DNA from 3 places in the Clostridium sp. TJA038 genome. Region 1 is predicted to be linked to each of the others. Evidence: a T-box and tRNA genes for the amino acid it is inferred to sense, from the RefSeq annotation. Region 1 holds a T-box; the other regions hold tRNA genes.
The links. The T-box of region 1 lies ahead of AC4FQV_RS09695 (glycine--tRNA ligase). A T-box ahead of a tRNA ligase gene usually reads a tRNA of that ligase, here a tRNA-Gly.

Region 1 (5,778 bases):
TCTATTATCTCTGGAATAGGTGTGTTTATAGGGCAATTTGCCTTACATCTTGGATTTTTACACATTAAACATCTTGAAGCTTCTTCTTTCAAACTTTGCTCATTTACCATCATTTTTAATTAACCCCCTGATTTCTTAACAAGCTATAAATTTTATTCATTGTTTCATAATATGATATATTATTAAAATAATTTAGTAAAGTAGTTTATTTAAAAATCAAATATTTTCCTATAGGCATACATTTAGCATTAGCTCCATGTCCTAATTCCTCAGTTTTTAATATTGGAATATTAATCTCACCTATAACTCTTTTTAATATATTAAAAATATCTGGTTTTAAATTATCCTTTTCCATTTCTGTAAATTCCCCTAAAATTAATCCTTTTATCTCTTTAAATACACCTAAATTTTTATATTGTGTAAGATAAGTTACCATCTTAGCTGAATTTCCACTAAAACTTTCTAAAAATAATATTTTATCTTTAAAATTTGGCATATATTCTGTACCTGCTAATTTTAATAGACATCTTATATTTCCTCCAACAACTTCTCCTTCAAGGTAACTTCCATTTATCCATCTATAATTTATATTGAATATATCATTTTTACCTTCTATAAAAGAGGATTTAAAATCACCTAACTGCTCCTTAGCACAATTTCCTATTAAATTTCTTAATTGATAATTGTAAGTAGGTATAGAAGTCTTTTTATATATAGCATTAAGTAATACTGTTAAATCACTATATCCAAAGAAAGGTTTAGGATTTTCTTTTATTAATTCAAAATTTAGAAATTCTAAAACTTCATTAGCTAAATCGCCTCCTGAAATATCAAAAATCATTTTTATATCTTTATTTAAAAAAAGCTTTTCTAAGGCTCTAGCTTTTTCTTCTCCTGTTCCACTAAAAAGGTTATATTCCTTTGCATATAATGTATCAGCTTCTAAAGTATTGATTCCTAATAACTTTAAGTTATCCTTTAAAGCATCTATAACAAATTTATTTCTTAAACTAATTCCATTTGAACAACTTATTATACCTATTTTATCTCCTTCATTTAAAATAACCATATTTTAATACCTCCTAAAAATAATTATAATAATACCACTTGTTTTTATAAATTTACCCACCTTAAAATATTATACAATTAAATTTAACTTATTTATAAAAAATTAGTAAGGTTCTAAATTAAATAAAAAAGCTTATAAATATTTTAAAATATTTATAAGCTTTACTTTTAATTAAAACTCTAAGCTTTTTTCAATTATAGCTTTAACATCTTCAATTTTAACTCTCTGTTGTTCCATATTATCTCTATCTCTTACAGTTACACATCCATCCTCTAAAGTATCGAAATCAACTGTTATACAGAAAGGAGTACCAATTTCATCTTGTCTTCTATATCTCTTACCAATACTTCCTGTTTCATCATAATCAACATTAAAGTGTTTGCTAAGTTCAGCGTATACTTCATCAGCTTTTTCTGATAATTTTTTAGAAAGTGGTAATATAGCAGCTTTAAATGGTGCTAAAGCTGGGTGTAAGTGCATAACTGTTCTTACATCTACTTTTCCATTAGCTCCTTCTAACTCTTCTTCATCATAAGCTTCAACTAAGAATGCTAAAGCAACTCTATCAGCTCCTAATGATGGTTCTATAACATATGGTACATATTTTTCATTTGTTGTTGGGTCTAAGTAACTCATATCTTGTCCTGAGTGCTCAGCATGTTTCTTTAAGTCATAGTCTGTTCTATCAGCTATTCCCCAAAGTTCTCCCCAACCAAATGGGAATAAATATTCTATATCTGAAGTAGCATTTGAGTAGAAGCTTAATTCTTCTTCTCCATGGTCTCTCATTCTTATATTATTTTCATTCATTCCTAAGTTTAATAAGAAGTTCCAACAACTATCTTTCCAGTAATTAAACCATTCTAAGTCAGTTCCTGGTTTACAGAAAAATTCAAGCTCCATTTGTTCAAACTCTCTAGTTCTGAAAGTGAAGTTACCTGGAGTTATTTCATTTCTGAAAGATTTACCAATTTGAGCTATACCAAATGGTATTTTCTTTCTTGTAGTTCTTTGAACTGATTTAAAGTTTACGAATATACCTTGAGCAGTTTCTGGTCTTAAATATACTTCGTTTTTACTATCTTCAGTTATTCCTTGGAAAGTTTTAAACATTAAATTAAACTTTCTTATGTCTGTATAATTTAATTTTCCACACTTTGGACAAACTATGTTGTTTTTAACTATGTAGTCCATTAATTCTTCATTGCTCCATCCATCAGCTGTAGCAACTTCTGCTCCGTTTGCAGTCATATGGTCTTCAACTAATTTATCAGCTCTAAATCTAGCTTTACATTCTTTACAATCCATTAAAGGATCTGAAAATCCTCCAACATGACCTGATGCAACCCAAACTTCTCTATTCATTAAGATAGCTGAATCTAATCCAACATTATATTTACTCTCTTGAACAAACTTTTTCCACCAAGCTTTTTTTACGTTATTCTTAAATTCAACTCCTAATGGGCCGTAATCCCATGAGTTTGCAAGTCCACCGTATATTTCTGAGCCTGGGAATATAAATCCTCTATTTTTACATAAGGCTACTATTTTATCCATAGTTTTTTCTACTGCCATATTACAATTACCTCCATCTAAATTAAATAAATTATTTTATATTAATTCTTCACTTTATAAAGAACTTTAAACTTCCTTGAAAAATATTTCTAACAGCTTTTATTAACTGCTAGAAATACTTATTCTAGATTAACAGCCTAAGGGCTTTATATAAATAAAAAAAGCCATTACATTCAAAGGGACGAAATAAAATTCCGCGGTTCCACCCTTTTTAGCAAAAGCTCATCTCTCACAATAATTGTACTCAAAAGCTCCCTTCATTTTAAATCTTTAATAACTTACACCAACCGCTATCTCTCTAAAAAAGATTTTAAAACTACTCTTCTTTATCATAGTACTTATTTAGTTATATTCTTAATTTTATCAAAACTAAATTATATGTCAATAAAAAAAGAATTTATAAGCATATAAATTTATATGTTTATAAATTCTTTCTAAGCTAATTTTGAGCAAAAAAAATGGCTCCTCGGAGAGGACTCGAACCTCCAACCTATCGGTTAACAGCCGAGTGCTCCACCATTGAGCTACCGAGGAACATTTACAAATTTATTATACCATATTTGAAATAAAATACAATAGTTTTTTCATAAAATTTTATAAAAAAGTCTAATTTTTTAAATTAACTTCTAAGTATAAAAAAATATATTTTAATATAATTTTCTTTATAAAAATATAGGACACTTTCAATCTTTAATTATCAATTGAAAGTGTCCTTATTTAAAAATTATTTTTGAATACTAGTATAATTTTGCTCCTGCAGGAATTCTATCATCAACCATAAGAAGGTTAAGTCCTTCACGACCATCTTCTTCATGTACTGCTGAAATTAACATACCTTCTGAAGCTATACCAATCATTTTTCTTGGTGGTAAGTTTACAATAGCAATTGCTGTTTTACCAACAAGTTCTTCTGGTTCATAATACTCATGAATACCACTTAAAATAACACGGTCTTTACGTTCTCCATCATCTAATGTAAACTTTAAAAGCTTTTTAGATTTAGGAACTGCTTCACAAGCAAGAATTTTAACTGCACGATAATCAGATTTAGCAAATGTTTCAAAATCAATCATATCTTTAAAGATAGGCTCTATTTTTACATTTGAAAAATCTACTTTTTCTTTTTCTACTGGAGTAGAGGAAACAACTTTTTCTTCATTTTTAACTTCAATTTTTGAAGAACCTTGTGGTTTCATTGTTGGGAATAAAATTACGTCTCTTATTGATGAAGAGTTAGTTAAGAACATTATCATTCTGTCTATTCCAATTCCTAATCCACCAGTTGGAGGCATACCAGTTTCTAAAGCACTCATGAATTCTTCATCTAACATGTATGCTTCATCATCACCGTATTCTCTTTCTCTAGCTTGTTGTTCAAATCTTTCTCTTTGAACTATTGGGTCGTTAAGCTCTGAGTATGAGTTACACACTTCTCTACCATATACAAATCCTTCAAATCTCTCAGTAAACATTTCATTTCCTCTTTTTTTCTTAGTAAGAGGTGATATCTCTACTGGATAATCTGTTAAGAAAGTAGGTTGTATTAACTTATCTTCTCCATACTCTTCAAATAACATATTTAAAACTTCACCTTTAGTAACTTTATCTAATGGTTTAGGGAATTCTAAATTCTTTTCTTTAGCTATTTCTCTAGCTTCCTCATCACTCTTTATTTCATTGAAGTCTATACCTGCAAATTCTTTAACAGCATCTACCATAGTTAATCTTCTCCATGGTGGTGTAAAGTCTATTTCAGTTCCTTCATACATAACTTTTGTTGAACCATTTACTTTTTCACATACATATGCAATCATATTTTCCATGATTTCCATCATATCATTATAATCTGCATAAGCTTCATATAGTTCTATAGCAGTAAATTCAGGGTTGTGTCTTACAGAAACACCTTCGTTTCTAAAGTTTTTACCCATTTCATAAACTTTTTCAAATCCTGCAACTATTAATCTTTTTAAGTATAATTCTGTTGCTATTCTTAAATACATATCTATATCTAAAGCATTGTGATGAGTTATGAAAGGTCTAGCAGCAGCACCACCAGCTATTGGTGAAAGAATTGGTGTATCTACTTCTAAAAATCCTCTATTATCTAAGAATTCTCTTATAGCTTTTATTATTTGTGATCTTTTAATAAAAGTATCCTTAACTTCTGGATTTGTTATTATGTCTACTTCTCTTTGTCTGTATCTTAAATCTGGGTCTTTTAAACCATGCCACTTTTCTGGTAATGGTTTTAATGACTTACATATTAATTCAAAAGAAGTTACCTTAATAGAAACCTCTCCCATTTTTGTTTTAAATACTTCACCTGTTGCAGCAACCCAGTCTCCTAAGTCAAAAGATTTAAATTCCTTTAAAGCTTCTTCTCCAACATTATCAATTTTAATGAACAATTGAATTTTTCCTGGTAAATCTGCTAAATCAGCAAATACAACTTTACCTTGACCTCTTTTTGACATAAGTCTTCCAGCAACTTTTACTTCTTTGCCTTCTAACTCTTCAAAATTGTTTTTTACATCAGCAGAAGAATGTGTTCTTTCTACCTTGTATACATCAAATGGGTCCTTACCAGCTTCCTGTAAATCTGAAAGCTTTTGTCTTCTTAACATTTCTTGTTCACTTAATTGATCTTCGGCTTCGTGAATATTTATTTCCTCATTTGACATTTAAAAATCCCTCCATCTATAAATTATCTATCTTCTTATTCCAAGAATTTCGAACTTAGTAGTTCCTCCTGGTACTTCTATCTCTACAACATCTCCAACTTTTTTACCCATTAATCCTGAACCAACTGGTGATTCATTTGATATTTTATAGTTCATTGGATCTGCTTCTGCTGAACCAACTATTGAATACTCAACTTCTTCATCAAAATCAAAGTCCATAACCTTAACTATTGATCCAACTGTAACTATATCTGTTGATATTTCAGATTCATCAACAACAACAGCATTTTTAAGCATGTTTTCTAATTGAATTATTCTACCTTCAGTGAAAGCTTGCTCATTTTTAGCCTCATCATATTCTGAATTTTCACTTAAATCTCCGTATCCTAAAGCAACTTTTATCTTTTCAGTTATTTCTTTTCTTTTTACTGTTTTAAGATATTCTAATTC
Region 2 (5,778 bases), on a different contig from region 1:
CCAGCTATTAAAGGAACTCTTTTATTTATAACTTTAGCAGAGAATTTTATAACTTCCTTTTTCTCTTCTAAGGTCATAGTAGAACCTTCACCAGTAGTTCCGCAAACTAAGATAGCATCTGTATGATTTTTTATATGCCATTCTAATAATCTTTCTAATTCTTCATAATTAACTCCATCTTCAGTAAAAGGTGTTATTAAAGCAACACAAGAACCTTTAAACATAGGTATTACCTCCTTAAAATAAATTATTTTTTATCTATAAGTATTTCAGCAATTTGAATTGCATTAAGAGCTGCCCCTTTTCTTATATTATCAGCCACAACCCATAGGTTAAGGCCATTGTCTAAGCTAAAATCTCTTCTTATTCTTCCAATAAAGACTTCATCTTCACCACTAAGTTCAAGAGGAGTTGGATATTTTGTGTTTTTTAAGTCATCATAAACTACAATTCCCTTTGAATTTTCAAATAAGTTAAATACATCTTTAATTTCAAATTCTGATTTAAGCTCAACATTTATACTTTCACTATGGCCATTTAAAACTGGAACTCTAACAGTAGTTGCAGTTATTCTTAAGGTATCGTCATGAAGTATTTTTTTTGTTTCTTCAATCATTTTAATTTCTTCTTTTGAATAGCCATTATCTAAAAATACATCTATATGAGGAATTACATTTCCTAATATAGGATATGGGAATTTTTTTGTAGTTCCTTCTTCAAGGTCTAAAATACCTTGTATTCCAGCCCCTGATACTGCTTGGTAAGTTGAATAAACTATTCTTTTTATACCATACTTATCATATAGTGGTTTTAAAGCTACCATAGCTTGAATTGTAGAACAATTTGGATTAGCTATTATTCCTTTATGCCATTTTACATCTTCAGGATTAACTTCAGGAACTACTAAAGGTACTTCCTTATTCATTCTCCAAGCACTACTATTATCTATTACAATAGCTCCATGTTTTGAAAAAATAGGAGCAAATTCTAAACTTACATTTCCACCAGCTGAGAAAAGTGCAAAATCTATTTTTTTATTTTTTATATTATCTTCACATAGTTCTTCAACTATGAAATCTTGCCCCTTAAATTTTAAAACTTTTCCCTCTGATCTTTTAGATGCAAATAAATATAATTCTTTAACGGGGAAATTTCTTTCTTCAAGTATTTCAAGGAATTTTCTTCCGACATTTCCAGTGGCCCCAACTATTGCTACATTATACACAATATCCCTCCTAAATATAATCTTAATATATTCTATTTCTATATATTAAATATAGTTCAATGATAAACACTTTATCAAGTATATTTTATGATTAATTTGAAGGATTTAATTAAGTTAACTTTCATATTTAAAGAAATAATGAATATTTAAGCTTATAGGGGGAATAATAAATTTAAAAATAAATTTAAGACAGGAGAAAATAATATGAGTAAAACACCACTTAAAAAAATAATAAAAGGAAAGCTTAAATCTAATAAGGAGTTAACACCAGCAGAGAAATTAAGAGAAAAGATGAAATATGAAATTGCAGGAGAGTTAGGTTTAAGTGATAAAGTTGATAAATTTGGTTGGGGAGGATTGACTGCTGAGGAGACTGGAAGAATTGGAGGTCTTATGACAAAAAAGAAAAAGCAACTTAAATTACCAAGTAATGATGAAATATTAGGAAGAAAAAAACCTCACATTGACGAAAAATAAAAAAAGTATATAATTTTTAGGTAGAATAATATATGGGGGATTTAATTTATTATGAAGAGTTATAAAATGATGGCAAAGGTTTATGATGAGCTAATATATGAAGATGTAAATTATGAAAATATAGCAAAGTATGCCTTAGCAAAATGTGATAAATATAATATTAATAAAGAAATGTACTTAGACTTAGCTTGTGGAACAGGAAATGTTGGTGTTTATTTAGGAAAATCCTTCAAAGAAAATTATTTTGTAGACCTTTCTCAAGAAATGCTTATAGAGGCTGATAAAAAACTTAGAGAGCATAGGGTTAGAGGTAAGATAGTTTGTCAAGATATGTGTGATTTAGAACTAAATAGAAAGTTTGATTTAATAACCTGTGTTTTAGATTCAACTAATTATATTTTAGATGATGAAAGTGTAGAAAATTATTTAAGAGGGGTATATAATCATTTAAAAGAGAATGGTTTATTTATATTTGATATTAATTCATACTACAAAATTGCAGAAGTATTAGGAAATAATGTTTATACATACGATAGCGAAGAATTATTTTATGCTTGGGAAAATATTTTTGAAGATGACATAGTAGAGATGAATTTAAATTTCTTTGTGAAAGATGGAGAGGTATATGAAAGATTTACAGAAGTTCATGAAGAAAGAGCTTATAAAGAGAAAGAAATAGAAAATATTCTTAAAGGTATAGGCTTTAAAATAGAAGAAAAGCATAAGGGGTATACAGAAGAAGATGTTACACCAGATACTGAAAGAATAGTTTATATAGTAAAAAAATAACGGAGGGATTAATTATGAGTGATAAATTAATAAGAGCTATTGCTAAAGAAGGAATGATAAGAATTTTTGCAGCAGAAACTACAGAATTAGTTAATGAAGCTTCAAAAATACATGATTGCACACCTACAGCAGCGGCTGCTTTAGGAAGAATGTTAACAGCAGGTACTATGATGGGGGCAATGCTAAAGTCAGACAAAGAAGTTGTAACTTTACAAATAAATGGTGGAGGAATGGCTAAAGGTGTTACTGTAACTGCATATCCAGACTGTAGTGTTAAAGGTTATATAGGAAATCCACATGTTGATTTACCTCTAAATAAAGAAAATGGTAAACTAAATGTTGGAGAAGCTATTGGTAAAAATGGTGGATTAACAGTAATTAAAGATTTAGGATTAAAAGACCCATATGTAGGACAAGTTCCTATATATAGTGGAGAAATTGCTGAAGATTTAGCATATTACTTTACAGCTTCAGAACAAATACCTTCAGCAGTTGCTTTAGGAGTTTTAGTTGATAGAGACCATTCAATAAAAAAAGCTGGTGGGTTTATAATTCAATTATTACCAGGAGCTGATGAACTTTTAGGAGATTTATTAACATATAGATTAGATGAGATTCCTTCTTTAACAACAATGTTATCAGAAGGGAAAACAATAGAAGAAGTAATAGAGTTTATTTTTGATGGTATGGATTTAAAAATATTACAAGAGGAAACTCCAAAGTATAAATGCGACTGTTCAAGAGAAAAAGTTGAAAAAGCTTTACTTAGTATAGGTTATAAAGATTTAAAAGAATTATATGATGAAGGAAAAGAAGAAGAGTTAAAGTGTCATTTCTGTAATAAATCATATAAATTTACAAAAGAGGATATTGGTAAGTTATTAGAAGAAAAAGAAAAATCTATTGCAAAAGAAGTTTCAGAAGAAATGGAAAAAGCAGAGGAAAAAGAAGAAAAAAATAAAAAATAAAAAAATAAGTTGACAAATTAATTAGAACTTAATATAATAATAAATGTCTTGAGGAAATCAAGACATTAGGCTCGATAGCTCAGTCGGTAGAGCAGAGGACTGAAAATCCTCGTGTCGCTGGTTCGATTCCTGCTCGAGCCACCATTATTGCGGGAGTGACTCAATGGTAGAGTGTCACCTTGCCAAGGTGAAAGTTGCGAGTTCGAGTCTCGTCTTCCGCTCCAAATGCGGGTGTAGTTCAATGGTAGAACACCAGCCTTCCAAGCTGGATACCCGGGTTCGATTCCCGGTACCCGCTCCATATTTATGGCGCTATAGCCAAGTGGTAAGGCAGAGGTCTGCAAAACCTTTATTCCCCGGTTCAAATCCGGGTGGCGCCTCCATAAAAAAACATCTATAAGTTTTCTTATAGATGTTTTTTTATATAAAGATATAAAATTTTTATTATGGTTATAAAATAAAATTTAAATTAAAGATTTTATAAACTTTTCTCCAAAGTTAAGAAAGTTCAGTTCTTTAAAGACATTCTTTAAGGTTATTTCATAAAGTTCTTCTGTAGCAACAGAGGAGTTCTTTATAAATAATTTAATTACTTTTAAATTTTTATATTGAAACCAAGTCAAAACAGCAATTACATCTTTATTTATAGGTTTTTTTGAGATTTTTAAAGTATCTTCTTCTTTATAAACTATTAAATCTTTATGAGATACTGAAAAAAATTCATTAGAAGGACAAGTGTATTGAATTAATTTCACATTATCAATAGCTATTAAAAGATCTAATTTTTCCTTACAACCTGAGTCGTTAGTAATTTCTTTTTGAATTTTCACAACCTTTTCCATAATAAAATTCCCCCTACAGATATATTTATAAATTAATAGTAAAGGTTTACAAATGTTGCAATGAAGTATCAATAAAATAGTGATAAAAGCATATAATATATTAAATTTATAACTTACAATATAATATGTTTTATATAACAAGAAAATTACATTAATATTTAATGAAATTTAAATTATAAAAAAGCTTTACGTATTAATTTTATGTAAGTATTAAAAAATAAGGTAAAATATGTATTAATAATTAAGAAAGTAGATATAATATATAAATAAGTTAAGAGGAGGTAAAATATGTATTTTGCTGTTTTAATTCTTTTACTATTTATAGTTTTTTACTTAAACAAACTTTGCAATAAGGAAGTTAAAGAAAAGAAAGTTCTTAAAAATACAGGATGGAAAGTTACTCCTTATTTAAATATAAAAATAAGTTCCTTTGAAAGTAGAAGAGAATTAGAGAAAACAAGATTAAAAGAGCTTATAAAAAATAATTTGTATATTTATAGCGATGATATAGTTATATTAGAAAATGATTTAGGAAATTTTTATATAAAGTATAAGGAGGAAATACTATACTTTGATTTTTTTCTAGGAGAAAAAAGAGACAAAAGAGAGGATTTTATTTTAAATGATTACTTTTTTAGTGGAGAGCTTTATAAAAAAATTAAGGCTATACTAAAGAAATACTTATATTCTTTTAAGGAAGAAGATATTTCTGAAAATGAAAAAGGTTTTATTATAAATTTTCCAAGTGGTGATGTTTCTTTTAATATAAGAAAAGAAGAAAAAATAATCATAAATAAAGAAAAGGATTTAAATTAAATTTGTGAATTATTTTATAAAATATTTAATAAATAAATTTTAAGATAAATGTGAAGGGTAACTTTATATTTATCTTTTTTATGTGTAAAATTAATAATAAAAGAATTTAAATATAGATTATAAGATGAAGGGAGAATTTGTATGAAGATAAAAGATGTAAAAAAACTAACAAATTGCAAATTTTTAAACTTATACAAATTAGATTTAGAGAATAAATGCGGAAAATCTAAGGAATATTTTATAGCTAGTAGAAGAGATAAAAATGATTTAAGTTGTATTTTAAAAAATCATGATAAGGCAGATGGAGTTATGATAATTCCTATAACTGAAAATGATGAGTTTGTTTTAGTAAAACAGTTTAGACCAGCTATAAATGATTACATATATGAGTTCCCAGCAGGACTTATAGATAATGGAGAAGATGCAATAAAGGCAGCTACAAGAGAACTTTTTGAAGAAACAGGTCTTTTAGCTAGTGAAAGCGAGTGTTTAATTAAACCTAGTTATACTTCAGTTGGAATGTCAGATGAATCTATAGCTGTTGTTAAGATGAAGGTTTATGGAGATATTTCTACAGAAAATTTAGAAGAAGATGAAGAAATAGAAGTTATTAAAGTTCCTATAAAAGAAGGAAAGGAATTTGTTAAAAATAATAATGTAT
Region 3 (5,778 bases), on a different contig from region 1:
ATGAGAAGATATGACTATAATAAGGAAATGGTAGATAACTTTAGAAAACAAGTTAAAGAGTATATAGTTCCTGTAAATAATAAATTGTATAAAAGACAAGCTAAAAGATTAGGATTTGAAGATTTAAAATACTATGATGAAAAATTTGAGTTTTTAAGTGGGAATCCAACTCCTAAAGGAGATGCTAAATGGATAGTTAATAATGCAGAGGTAATGTACTCAGAGCTTTCAAAGGAAACTAAAGAATTTTTTGATTTTATGGTTGAAAATGATTTAATGGACTTAATTGCTAAAAAAGGAAAAGCAGCAGGAGGGTATTGTATTAATTTCCCTAATTATAAAGCTCCATTTATTTTTTCAAACTTTAATGGTACAGCTGGGGATGTAGATGTATTAACTCATGAAGCAGGACATGCTTTCCAAAACTTTAGAAGTTCTTGGATAGAAATGCAAGAGTGTCAATGGCCTACAATGGAAAGTTGTGAAATACATTCAATGAGTATGGAATTCTTTACTTGGCCTTTTATGTATTTATTTTTTAAAGAGGATACAGATAAATATAAATTTTATCATTTAGGAGATGCAATAAAATTTATACCTTATGGAATAACTGTTGATGAATTTCAACACTTTGTATATGAAAATCCAGAAGCTACTCCAAAGGAGAGAAAAGAGGCATGGAGAAATATAGAGAAAAAATATCTTCCACATAAAAATTATGGAGAATGTGATTTCTTAGAAAGAGGGGGATGGTGGTTCCAACAAAACCACATATTCTTAGATCCTTTTTATTACATTGATTATACTTTAGCACAAATATGTGCACTTCAATTTTGGAAAAAAGATAGAGAAAATCATGAAAAAGCATGGGAAGATTATTTAAATTTATGTAATATAGGTGGGACAAAAACATTTTTAGGCTTATTAAAATATGCTAATTTAAAATCACCTTTTGAAGATGGGTGTATTAAAGAGATTCTTAGAGTAGTTGACGAATACTTAGAAAGTATAGATGATAGTAAATTTTAAAAGTTATAGAATAAAATTTTAATAGAAATTAGAATAAAAAAACTTGGAAGTATTTCTATAAAAAAATTATAGAAATGCTTCAAGTTTTTTATTATATTAATTAGTTTTCTTTGTTAGCTATTTCAAGAACTATTCTGTTTACAAAATCAGCTAGAGGCATAGCACCTTCTTCACCATTTTTTCTACTTCTTACAGAAACTTCTTTATTTTCAGCTTCTTTTTCTCCAACAACTAAGATGTAAGGAGTTCTTTCTAATCTAGCTTCTCTTATCTTATAGCCTATTTTTTCAGCTCTATGGTCAGCTTCAACTCTAACTCCTCTTCTTCTTAATTCTTCAACAACTTCGTTTGCATAATCTGCATATTTGTCTGATAGTGGAAGAACTTTAGCTTGAACAGGAGCTATCCAAGTTGGAAGAGCACCAGCGTATTTTTCTATAAGCATTGCTAATGTTCTTTCATAGCATCCTATTGAACTTCTATGAATTATATATGGACGTTTCTTTTCTCCATCTTTATCAATATAATACATTCCAAATCTTTCTGCTAAAGCGAAATCTATTTGAATAGTTATTATTGTGTCTTCTTTTCCATGAACATTTTTAAATTGTATATCAAGTTTTGGTCCATAGAATGCAGCTTCATCATCAGCTTCAGTAAATTCTATATTTAAATGGTTTAATATTTCTCTCATTATGTTTTGAGTGTTTTCCCAAGCTTTAGGGTCATTTATATACTTTTCAGTATTATTTGGGTCCCACTTTGAGAATCTGTAAGTAATATCATCAGAGATTCCTAAAGTATCCATAACATATTTAACTAAATCAACAGTATTTTTAAATTCATCTTCTAATTGTTCAGGAGTACATACTATGTGTCCGTCAGCAAGAGTAAATTGTCTTACTCTTATAAGACCATGCATTTCTCCTGAAGCTTCATTTCTAAATAAAGTAGAAGTTTCGGCAAATCTTACTGGTAAATCTCTATAACTATGTTGAGTTGCATTATATATTGCATATTGGAATGGACAAGTCATTGGTCTTAAAGCGAATACTTCACTATCCTTTTCTTCATCTCCTAAAACGAACATACCATCTTTATAGTGGTCCCAGTGTCCTGAAATTTTATAAAGGTCGCTTTTAGCCATTAAAGGTGTTTTAGTTAAAACGTATCCTCTTCTTTGTTCCTCATCTTCAATCCATCTTTGAAGAGTTTGAATTATTCTAGCTCCCTTTGGCATTAATAGAGGAAGACCTTGACCTACATTTTCATCTGTAGTAAATATTCCAAGTTCTCTACCTAATTTATTATGGTCTCTCTTTTTAGCTTCTTCTAAAGCTTCTAAATATGCATCTAATTCAGATTTTTTAGGGAAAGCAGTTCCATATACTCTTGAAAGCATTTTGTTCTTTTCGTTACCTTTCCAGTAAGCACCAGTAGATCTTAATAACTTAACAGCTTTCATTGGTTTAATAGCCATTAAGTGAGGACCAGCACAAAGGTCAACAAAATCACCTATTTGATAGAATGAAATTACTTCATCTTCTGGAAGGTCATTTATAAGTTCTACTTTATAAGGTTCATCCTTCATAAGTTCTAAAGCTTCATTTCTAGGAAGTTCAAATCTTTTTATTTCAGGATTTTCTTTTATTATTTTTTTCATTTCTTCTTCTAATTTGTTTAATTGGTCAGCAGAAAATGGCTTTTCAGTATCAAAATCATAATAGAAGCCATTATCTATTGATGGTCCTATAGCTAATTTATCTTGTGGGAAAAGTCTTTTAACAGCAGCTGCTAGTACATGAGATGCAGTATGGTTAAAAGCATGTTGACCCTCTTTAGAATCAAAAGTACATATTTCTAATGAGGAATCCTCATTAACTATAAATCTTAAGTCCTCAACTTTTCCATTTAATATACCACAACAAGCATTTCTTGCAAGTCCTTGGCTTATGCTTTGAGCTATTTCAAAAATTGATAATCCAGCTTCTACTTCCTTTACTGAACCATCTTTAAGTGTAATTTTTATCATATTAATTTCTCCTTTCGAAATAATTTTCTTTATTCTTTCATAAAAAATAAAAACTCTCGTCTCTTTTCTAAATAGAAAAGGGACGAGAGTGTATATTCCCGTGGTTCCACCCAATTTGTGTTAAAAAACACCTCTTAAAATAATCGTAACGTGATTAAACGGACTTGATTAGAGTCACTCAGAGTTAGTTTTCAACTAATTCCATTTAAAAGTACTCACAGCTATTGTACCTTCTCTCTGAAAATGTACCAAAGTTTACTCTTCTCTTCATTGTGTTAACAAACTTATAATATTTACTTAAGATTATAAGTTTATTATTTTTGTATGTCAATGGATAAAATAAAAATAAATTCTAATTTAATTTTATATAATAATTTAAATGAAATAAAATTTTAAATGTTAAAAAAATAGAATATAGATAAATATTATATCCAAATTTTTAATAAAATAATTTTAAAAAAATATTGAAATAAAATTTAAAAAATATTATAATAAAAACATAGGTTTGCAGGTGTGGCGGAATTGGCAGACGCACTAGACTTAGGATCTAGCGCCTACGGCGTGGGGGTTCGACTCCCTTCACCTGCACCAACTTATAAGCGGGTGTAGTTCAATGGTAGAACACCAGCCTTCCAAGCTGGATACCCGGGTTCGATTCCCGGTACCCGCTCCACTTTACATAATATATTAAATTTTATGCGGGAGTGACTCAATGGTAGAGTGTCACCTTGCCAAGGTGAAAGTTGCGGGTTCGAGTCCCGTCTTCCGCTCCACTTATGCGGGTGTAGTTCAATGGTAGAACACCAGCCTTCCAAGCTGGATACCCGGGTTCGATTCCCGGTACCCGCTCCAAATTATGCACCATTAGCTCAGTTGGTAGAGCACCTGACTCTTAATCAGGGAGTCCAGGGTTCGAATCCCTGATGGTGCACCAGAAGCATCCATGTTTTGGGTGCTTTTTTTTATTTTTATAAAATTTTCTAATGAAAAAAATAGTAGGTTTTTATTAAAATTAATATATAAGAGTTGTTAAATATCATTATTGCTAATTTTAGAAATTATATTTAAATATAAAAGGGGGAAATTTATGTTTAAAGAAATATTTAATAATAAAGATTTAAGTATTGTTTTTACAGGAGATAGTATAACTCATGGGGCACTTCATACTAAGGGATATAGAAGTTATACTGAATATTTTAGAGAGATATTAATAAGAAATAATAATTTTAATAATAGAAAAAATTCTAATATTAGTGTTTTTAATACTGGAATTTCTGGGGCTACAACCTTAGATATATTAGAAAATTTTGATGATTGTATAAAGAAGTATAGTCCTAATATTGTTTTTATTATGCTCGGTATGAATGATTGTGCAGAAAATAAGGTACCTTTAGAAATTTATAAAAAAAATATATTAAGAATTATAGAAAAAGTTGAGAGCTTAGGAGCTAATATTTTTATTCAAACTAGTAATATAATAAATAATGATATTAGTAGAAAAAGTATTGATGAGTATATGGATATTTTAAGAATGATTTCTAAGGAGAGAAATATATTTTTAATAGATCATTATAGAAATTGGGAAGAACTTTATAAGAAGGATTTAAATATTAAATCCTTACTTTTAAGTGATAATATTCATCCAAATGAGTTAGGACATTTAGAAATTACTAAATTTATTTTTAATAGCTTAAACATTTTAGATAAAGATGTTTTAGATTCTTTGTTAAATGACCATATCTTTTATAAAAAAGAAAAGGTAAAAGAGTTAGAGTATGTTATAGAAAATTCTTTTAATGTTTATGATATTTTTTCTGAAGAAAGTAAAAGAAAAATAGAATTGATATATAAGATAATAGTAGAGGAAAAAGGAAGTGTTTTTGAATTTATATATAGTAAGCGTTTTAGTGAAGATAGGATATTTTTTAAAAACTATATTGAATATCTAGAAGAAAGAGTGCGCTGGGAACTAAATGATGGTTCTATAGAAAGTAAGAAAAGATTTATGCTTAATTTATATAATGAAAATTTTAATATAAAATATATATTAAATAATTTTTCTGATACTGTTTTAAAATTTAATCCTAGGGTTTTATTTATATCTTTAAATGAAGAAGTAGATAATCTATATGAGTTTGAGAAAGATATTTTTAAGTTATATATTAAGACAAAGGAGATAAATACTTTTTTAGTAATAGAAAATTTATTAAATCTTAAGAAAGAGTGTATAGAAGTTATAGAAAATTTAGTTAAAAATAGAGAGATATTATTTATAAATCATTATGAATATTTTAAAAATATAAAACTTTATAATAGTGATTTTGGTGAAATATTTTTTTCGAAGAATAAACTAAGTTATAAAGGAGAAATTTTAATTGCTAGAAATCTTTTTAAAATATTTAACATATATGATGAGAAAAGTTTAATATGTAGTTTAAAGTTCTTTTAAATTTAAGCTAAATAAAAACCTAAAAAGTTTTTATTTAGCTTTTTATACGTAATTTAAGGCTCTTTGCAAAATAAAATCTTCAATAAATTCCTCAGAATATATTTTTTTTCCCATAAGGTTAAATATTAATTCTTCTCTTGCATATCCTTCCTTATATAGTTTTAAATTTTTAGTTAATTTTTTTAAAGAACCAGGAGTAAGTCCTAAAAGTATTTTAAGGTCTTTACTTGTATAAAAATTTTTTGAAAAAAGTTCATTTAAATTATTT

Region 2: it encodes a tRNA-Gly, which carries the amino acid that the T-box ahead of AC4FQV_RS09695 (glycine--tRNA ligase) is inferred to sense. The anticodon was not compared.
Region 3: it encodes a tRNA-Gly, which carries the amino acid that the T-box ahead of AC4FQV_RS09695 (glycine--tRNA ligase) is inferred to sense. The anticodon was not compared.

Annotation. Positions count from the first base shown of each region.
Region 1 covers NZ_JBZEFA010000005.1:138,985-144,762, reverse strand. The annotation lists gene AC4FQV_RS09705 (NAD(P)-dependent oxidoreductase) at 1-113, opposite strand, end outside; gene AC4FQV_RS09700 (S66 family peptidase) at 206-1,069, opposite strand; gene AC4FQV_RS09695 (glycine--tRNA ligase) at 1,241-2,644, opposite strand; T-box leader at 2,819-2,986, opposite strand; tRNA gene AC4FQV_RS09690 (tRNA-Asn) at 3,104-3,178, opposite strand; gene lysS (lysine--tRNA ligase) at 3,382-5,328, opposite strand; gene greA (transcription elongation factor GreA) at 5,356-5,778, opposite strand, start outside.
Region 2 covers NZ_JBZEFA010000001.1:344,693-350,470, forward strand. The annotation lists gene dapA (4-hydroxy-tetrahydrodipicolinate synthase) at 1-224, opposite strand, end outside; gene AC4FQV_RS01600 (aspartate-semialdehyde dehydrogenase) at 248-1,225, opposite strand; gene AC4FQV_RS01605 (alpha/beta-type small acid-soluble spore protein) at 1,430-1,702, shown strand; gene AC4FQV_RS01610 (class I SAM-dependent DNA methyltransferase) at 1,754-2,491, shown strand; gene hslO (Hsp33 family molecular chaperone HslO) at 2,506-3,459, shown strand; tRNA gene AC4FQV_RS01620 (tRNA-Phe) at 3,528-3,603, shown strand; tRNA gene AC4FQV_RS01625 (tRNA-Gly) at 3,609-3,683, shown strand; tRNA gene AC4FQV_RS01630 (tRNA-Gly) at 3,687-3,760, shown strand; tRNA gene AC4FQV_RS01635 (tRNA-Cys) at 3,768-3,842, shown strand; gene AC4FQV_RS01640 (hypothetical protein) at 3,924-4,301, opposite strand; gene AC4FQV_RS01645 (hypothetical protein) at 4,590-5,117, shown strand; gene AC4FQV_RS01650 (NUDIX hydrolase) at 5,259-5,778, shown strand, end outside.
Region 3 covers NZ_JBZEFA010000004.1:80,913-86,690, reverse strand. The annotation lists gene AC4FQV_RS08640 (M3 family oligoendopeptidase) at 1-1,029, shown strand, start outside; gene thrS (threonine--tRNA ligase) at 1,130-3,061, opposite strand; T-box leader at 3,137-3,341, opposite strand; tRNA gene AC4FQV_RS08630 (tRNA-Leu) at 3,569-3,652, shown strand; tRNA gene AC4FQV_RS08625 (tRNA-Gly) at 3,661-3,734, shown strand; tRNA gene AC4FQV_RS08620 (tRNA-Gly) at 3,760-3,834, shown strand; tRNA gene AC4FQV_RS08615 (tRNA-Gly) at 3,840-3,913, shown strand; tRNA gene AC4FQV_RS08610 (tRNA-Lys) at 3,920-3,995, shown strand; gene AC4FQV_RS08605 (SGNH/GDSL hydrolase family protein) at 4,149-5,510, shown strand; gene AC4FQV_RS08600 (HNH endonuclease signature motif containing protein) at 5,553-5,778, opposite strand, start outside.